2 regions of the Halobacillus sp. AWM4_238 genome follow, and region 1 is predicted to be linked to the other one. Evidence: a T-box and tRNA genes for the amino acid it is inferred to sense, from the RefSeq annotation. Region 1 holds a T-box; the other holds one or more tRNA genes.
The links. A T-box is a leader RNA that pairs with one kind of tRNA and senses whether it is charged. The one in region 1 lies ahead of tyrS (tyrosine--tRNA ligase), so its partner is inferred to be a tRNA-Tyr.

Region 1 (3,391 bases):
TTCAACAATGCGGGCTATGGCTCTTACGGAGCAGTGGAAGACGTGCCGATCGAAGAAGCCAGGCGTCAATTCGACGTCAATTTGTTTGGGTTGAGCCGGTTGACTCAACTCGTGCTGCCACACATGAGAAAACAGCAATCAGGGAAAATCATTAACAACTCGTCCATGGGGGGAAGAATTTTCACTCCGATGGGAGCTTGGTATCATGCGACAAAGCACGCGCTTGAAGGGTATTCGGACTGTCTGCGCTTGGAAGTAGCCCCGTTCGGGATTGATGTCGTTGTCATCCAACCGGGCAGCATTGAAAGTGAGTGGACGGGCATCATGTTGGATCATCTTCAGAAAACGTCTGGTACATCGGCATACAAAGACATGACAAGGTCTTTTGTGAATATGACGAAGAAAATGACGGGATCCGCCTCTTCACCAGCTGTAATTGCAGAAACAGTGAAAAAAGCGATCGAAGCGAAAAAGCCAAAAACAAGGTATGCGGCCGGAAAATATGCGAAGCCTTATATGTTCTTAAGAAAAGTTGTCCCTGACCGGATGTTCGACCGCATTTTCCATTCCATGATGAAAAACTAATCAGGATAAAAATGGAACTTCATAGATGAATCCGCAAGACGATAAAAAAGGATGAGACGTGTTCGTGTCATCCTTTTTTATTTTTAAGTGAAGAAGAAGGGAAATTGTGAAAAAAAAGCGAAAGGGTAAAGAAGATCGGATGGAAAATCGGTTCACGGACTACGATGCGACACAACCGGATGGGGGCGCATATTTTGAAGAGAAGTTTGGAAAAGAGCGTGACCGTTAGACATACATAAAGCATCTTTGAACATAGCTGGAATATTCGCTTTTCCTAAGTGAAAACTATAAAAAAAGGAGGTGGAAACATGGAAAACACACCCTTTCATTACGATGGGCGCTCTCCTTTTAACAAAGAGGAAGTACCGAACGAGGCGTTTATGCTGACAGATGAAGCAAGAATGAACATAGCGGCAAATCCTTACCTCTCTGATGGTAAGGCGGAGCAGGAATAATCGCCATACTTATGCATCCACCCAGATTTGGGTGGATCTTTTTTTTAGTAAGAATGACCGTTTTAATCCAAACTAAACTATCTTTAATCGAAAGGTAGGATACGTATGGCAAAGGTTTTATACATTACAGCACATCCCCACGACGAGACGGCGTCCTATAGCATGAGTGTGGGAAAAGCATTTATCGACACGTACAAAAAAGTAAATGCAGGAGATGAAATCATTCACGTTGACTTGTACCGGGAAGAGATTCCGCACATCGATGCCGATATCTTCAACGGGTGGGGAAAACTGCAGTCGGGGGAGGAACTTTCGGAGGTGGAAAAAAGGAAAGTCGAGCGCCTGGGAGAGCTGTGCGATCAATTTGTCTCGGCTGATAAATATGTTTTCATCACCCCGATGTGGAACTTCTTGTTTCCTCCTGTGATGAAAGCCTATATCGATTCGGTGGCAGTCGCGGGCAAAGCTTTTAACTATACCGAGCAAGGCCCAGTCGGTTTATTGACAGATAAAAAAGCGTTCCACATCCAGGCTTGCGGGGGGATTTATTCAGAGGGACCTGCGGCAGGTATGGAAATGGGGCATCGGTATTTGAACATCGTGATGCAGTTCTTCGGCGTTCCTTCCTTCGAAGGCATTTTTGTCGAAGGACATGCGGCAAATCCGGATCAGGCGGATGAAATCAGAGAACATGCGATTGCAAGAGCGAAAGACGCGGCCCAAACGTTTTAAGTATTTCTAATAAGCCCTAAAAGAAAAGATTCAGAAAAAAACGTTGACATCTTTTGCCTTTCCGCGTAACATAATCCTAACTTTAATACCTACGGCAATGACAGAAACCCAGTAGTGAAGAGATCCCTGTCGTCAGAGAGTCGACGGTTGCTGCGAGTCGATACACATCTTTTCATGAATTACCTTCTGGAGCTTCTTTTACGAAAACTCAGGTGAGTAGTGGAAGACGGTAAATCCGTTATCTTTTTGAGTGGAGGATGAGTTGATTCATCTTTAACTTGGGTGGTAACGCGTGAAGAAGACACGTCCCATGAAGGGGCGTGTCTTTTTTGTATTCTAAAAATGGGAGGTCTATAAGATGAACGATGCACAAAAAAGAGAACTGGAAAAGCAGTGGGAGGTTCTATCTTATGGTGTCTCCTCCATCATTCCAGAAATAGAGTTCAAAGATAAAATTGCCCAGTCGATTAAAAATGATCAGCCTTTAAAGGTGAAATTGGGGCTCGATCCAACGGCGCCAGATGTCCATCTTGGTCATACGGTTGTGTTGAATAAGTTAAAACAGTTCCAGGAATTCGGACACACGATTCAGCTGATCATCGGTGATTTTACCGGGAAGATCGGGGATCCGACAGGGAAGGCGACCGCGAGAACCGCTTTGACAGATGAAGAAGTGGAGCGGAACGCGAAGACCTACTTTGAGCAGTTTGGCAAAGTGATCGACATGGAGAAAGTAGAGCTGCATTACAACTCAAAGTGGCTTTCAAAGCTGGAGTTTTCGGAAGTATTGAAACTCGCGAGTACCGTGACGGTTGCGAGAATGCTGGAGCGCAATGACTTTCATAACCGGTACAAAGCGAATAAGCCGATCCACCTTCATGAGTTTTTCTACCCGGTCATGCAAGGCTACGATTCGTACGCTTTGGATACAGACATTGAACTCGGGGGGACCGATCAGGAATTCAATGTGTTGTTCGGCCGAAAGATTCAGGAGCACTACGGCAAGGAAAAGCAAGTCGTTTTGCTCATGCCGCTGATAGAAGGGCTTGATGGTGTGGAAAAGATGTCGAAGTCAAAAAGCAATTACATTGGCGTGGACGAACGGCCGCAGGACATTTTTGGGAAAACAATGTCCATTCCTGATGCGTTGATACCAAAGTACTTTGAACTCGTGTCCCCTTTGTCCATTGGAGAAGTGGAAAAAATAAAACGGGGACTTGAAGAAGGCGCGCTTCATCCGCGGGATGCCAAAATGGACCTCGCCGCTTTACTCGTTGACATGCTTCATGGTAAAGATGCGGCACGCGAAAGCCGAGAGCATTTCACTACTGTTTTTCAGAAAAAAGCGATTCCTGATGAGATACCCGAAGTGATGTGGGAAGGGGAAGATGACGTACGCGTCGTCGATCTCGTTAAGGATCTCGGCCTGCTGCCTTCCAAGGGCGAAGTGAGAAGGATGATCAACAATGGAGGCGTACGGATCAATCAGGGAAAACTTACGGATCCCAACCAGATGGTCAAAGTGACGGATGGCATGGTGGTTCAAGTTGGAAAAAGAACGTTTGTACGATTGAGAATTTCATAATGAATAGAGAGAAAAAGGGGAAATGAACGATGGA
Region 2 (3,391 bases), 2.8 Mb from region 1:
GTGAGAATCTCTTTCACCGAATGCCTAAGGTTTCCTGAGGAAGGCTCGTCCTCTCAGGGTTAGTCGGGACCTAAGCCGAGGCCGAAAGGCGTAGGCGATGGACAACAGGTTGATATTCCTGTACCACCTCCTTTCCGTTTGAACGACGGGGGGACGCAGGAGGATAAGGAGAGCGCGCCACTGGATGTGCGCGTCCAAGCAGTGAGACGGTCGGATAGGCAAATCCGTCCGGCAACGTCAAGCTGTGATGGGGAGGGAAATAAAGTACCGAAGCTCCTGAGTTCACACTGCCAAGAAAATCCTCTAGTGAGGAAAGAGGTGCCCGTACCGCAAACCGACACAGGTAGGCGAGGAGAGGATCCTAAGGTGAGCGGGAGAACTCTCGTTAAGGAACTCGGCAAAATGACCCCGTAACTTCGGGAGAAGGGGTGCTCCTCTGCCGAGGAGCCGCAGTGAAAAGGCCCAAGCGACTGTTTACCAAAAACACAGGTCTCTGCGAAGCCGTAAGGCGAAGTATAGGGGCTGACACCTGCCCGGTGCTGGAAGGTTAAGGGGATGCGTTAGCTTATGCGAAGCGTTGAACCGAAGCCCCAGTAAACGGCGGCCGTAACTATAACGGTCCTAAGGTAGCGAAATTCCTTGTCGGGTAAGTTCCGACCCGCACGAAAGGTGCAACGACTTGGGCACTGTCTCAACGAGAGACCCGGTGAAATTATACTATGTGTGAAGATGCACATTACCCGCGACAGGACGGAAAGACCCCGTGGAGCTTTACTGTAGCCTGATATTGAATGTTGGTACAGCTTGTACAGGATAGGTAGGAGCCTTGGAAGCCGGAGCGCTAGCTTCGGTGGAGGCGCTGGTGGGATACTACCCTGGCTGTACGGACATTCTAACCCAGGACCGTGATCCGGTCCGGAGACAGTGTCAGGTGGGCAGTTTGACTGGGGCGGTCGCCTCCCAAAAGGTAACGGAGGCGCCCAAAGGTTCCCTCAGAATGGTTGGAAATCATTCGCAGAGTGTAAAGGCACAAGGGAGCTTGACTGCGAGACCTACAAGTCGAGCAGGGACGAAAGTCGGGCTTAGTGATCCGGCGGTTCCGCATGGAAGGGCCGTCGCTCAACGGATAAAAGCTACCCCGGGGATAACAGGCTTATCTCCCCCAAGAGTCCACATCGACGGGGAGGTTTGGCACCTCGATGTCGGCTCATCGCATCCTGGGGCTGTAGTCGGTCCCAAGGGTTGGGCTGTTCGCCCATTAAAGCGGTACGCGAGCTGGGTTCAGAACGTCGTGAGACAGTTCGGTCCCTATCCGTCGTGGGCGTTGGAAATTTGAAAGGAGCTGTCCTTAGTACGAGAGGACCGGGATGGACACACCGCTGGTGTACCAGTTGTTCCGCCAGGAGCATCGCTGGGTAGCTACGTGTGGTCGGGATAAGTGCTGAAAGCATCTAAGCATGAAGCCCCCCTTGAGATGAGATTTCCCTTACCTATAAGGTAATAAGATCCCTCAGAGACGATGAGGTTGATAGGTCCGAGGTGGAAGCGTGGTGACACGTGGAGCTGACGGATACTAATGGATCGATGACTTATCTATCTGATTTCAATCAGTCGTGAAAAGTGTTTCTTTTTCAAAAAAGATGTTTCCTTATCCAGTTTTGAGGGTTTACCTCAAACTTTATATTGATGTGGTGGTGAAGGCGAAGAGGTCACACCTGTTCCCATGCCGAACACAGCAGTTAAGCTCTTCAGCGCCGATGGTAGTCGGGTTTACCCCCGTGAGAGTAGGACGCCGCCACATTGATTCTCTTTCCTTATTAATGCTTTTGATGAATGACATTATTCCAACGTAGCTCAGTGGTAGAGCAATCGGCTGTTAACCGATCGGTCGTAGGTTCGAATCCTACCGTTGGAGCCACTTGCTTCCATAGCTCAGTGGTAGAGCACTTCCATGGTAAGGAAGGGGTCGCCGGTTCAAATCCGGCTGGAAGCTCTGAGAAACAAACATGCACATGGCCCGTTGGTCAAGTGGTTAAGACACCGCCCTTTCACGGCGGTAACACGGGTTCGAATCCCGTACGGGTCACCACTTATCGGAGGATTAGCTCAGCTGGGAGAGCACTTGCCTTACAAGCAAGGGGTCGCAGGTTCGAACCCTGCATCCTCCACCATTAATTTCATATGCCGGCCTAGCTCAACTGGCAGAGCAACTGATTTGTAATCAGTAGGTTGGGGGTTCAAGTCCTCTGGCCGGCACCACTTATTTAGTCAAAGTGGAGGGATAGCGAAGTTGGCCAAACGCGGCGGACTGTAAATCCGCTCCCATCGGGTTCGTAGGTTCGAGTCCTACTCCCTCCACCATTTTTTTCTTTGACTATAACGGCTGACATCCTTGATCAGCTATTTTTTATGAAAATTAACATTCCTTGTATAATGATCTTTAGATGGTTCATACTATTTTTGTAACTGTTGGGCCATAGCCAAGCGGTAAGGCAACGGTTTTTGGTACCGTCATGCGCTGGTTCGAATCCAGCTGGCCCAGCCATTTTCTAAAAGATGTTATACTGGATATAATAATGTGAGCCATTAGCTCATCTGGTAGAGAAGGCGTAAACCTCATTGAATCTTCTTCCTTGTAGGCTTTGCGAGGAGCGTATGCTTCACCGAGAAATCTATCAACGTAACGAGCACATTGCTTACAAAATAATGAGCATTATGTTTTCATATGAGCCATTAGCTCAGCTGGTAGAGCATCTGACTTTTAATCAGAGGGTCGAAGGTTCGAATCCTTCATGGCTCATCTTTCAATTTTATATGCGGGAGTAGTTCAGTGGTAGAACACCACCTTGCCAAGGTGGGGGTCGCGGGTTCGAATCCCGTCTCCCGCTCCATATGGGGCCTTAGCTCAGCTGGGAGAGCGCCTGCTTTGCACGCAGGAGGTCAGCGGTTCGATCCCGCTAGGCTCCACTCTATGAACCTGACATCAACTTTGATGTCAGGTTTTTTTGTTCATCTGAGCTCTTATCCACCATTCTGTCGGTGGTAAGAATCGATGTAGGATATTGCTTGTTTATCGACCTCCATCCAAGTAAAGATGGAAGTAGAATGCGATTGTTTTTCACGCACAAACGACCGACTAATATATGGAAAAATATACTGAACCTTGTAAACATGCATGATTACATACGTTTTCATACTCTATCTCGTATATATATGCACAAACATGTCCAGTTGAGTCATTCTAGGAAAAACGGATACAATGATAAGTAGAGAAAAAAGGAGGAACTTTGATGAATAAACAGCTTTCAGTTATCGGTGTACCTATGGATCTTGGACAGATGCGTCGAGGCGTAGATATGGGACCGAGTGCTATTCGTTATGCAGGTATGGT

Region 2: it encodes a tRNA-Tyr, which carries the amino acid that the T-box ahead of tyrS (tyrosine--tRNA ligase) is inferred to sense. The anticodon was not compared.

The regions. Positions count from the first base shown of each region.
Region 1 covers NZ_JBSWSY010000002.1:393,197-396,587, forward strand. The annotation lists gene ACXACN_RS02075 (oxidoreductase) at 1-585, shown strand, start outside; gene ACXACN_RS02080 (hypothetical protein) at 692-814, shown strand; gene ACXACN_RS02085 (hypothetical protein) at 894-1,040, shown strand; gene ACXACN_RS02090 (FMN-dependent NADH-azoreductase) at 1,146-1,772, shown strand; T-box leader at 1,861-2,086, shown strand; gene tyrS (tyrosine--tRNA ligase) at 2,131-3,357, shown strand; gene ACXACN_RS02100 (nucleotidyltransferase domain-containing protein) at 3,387-3,391, shown strand, end outside.
Region 2 covers NZ_JBSWSY010000002.1:3,196,837-3,200,227, forward strand. The annotation lists rRNA gene ACXACN_RS15925 (23S ribosomal RNA) at 1-1,597, shown strand, start outside; rRNA gene rrf (5S ribosomal RNA) at 1,688-1,801, shown strand; tRNA gene ACXACN_RS15935 (tRNA-Asn) at 1,844-1,918, shown strand; tRNA gene ACXACN_RS15940 (tRNA-Thr) at 1,922-1,993, shown strand; tRNA gene ACXACN_RS15945 (tRNA-Glu) at 2,015-2,089, shown strand; tRNA gene ACXACN_RS15950 (tRNA-Val) at 2,096-2,171, shown strand; tRNA gene ACXACN_RS15955 (tRNA-Thr) at 2,184-2,259, shown strand; tRNA gene ACXACN_RS15960 (tRNA-Tyr) at 2,276-2,361, shown strand; tRNA gene ACXACN_RS15965 (tRNA-Gln) at 2,471-2,545, shown strand; tRNA gene ACXACN_RS15970 (tRNA-Lys) at 2,728-2,800, shown strand; tRNA gene ACXACN_RS15975 (tRNA-Gly) at 2,817-2,891, shown strand; tRNA gene ACXACN_RS15980 (tRNA-Ala) at 2,895-2,967, shown strand; gene rocF (arginase) at 3,291-3,391, shown strand, end outside.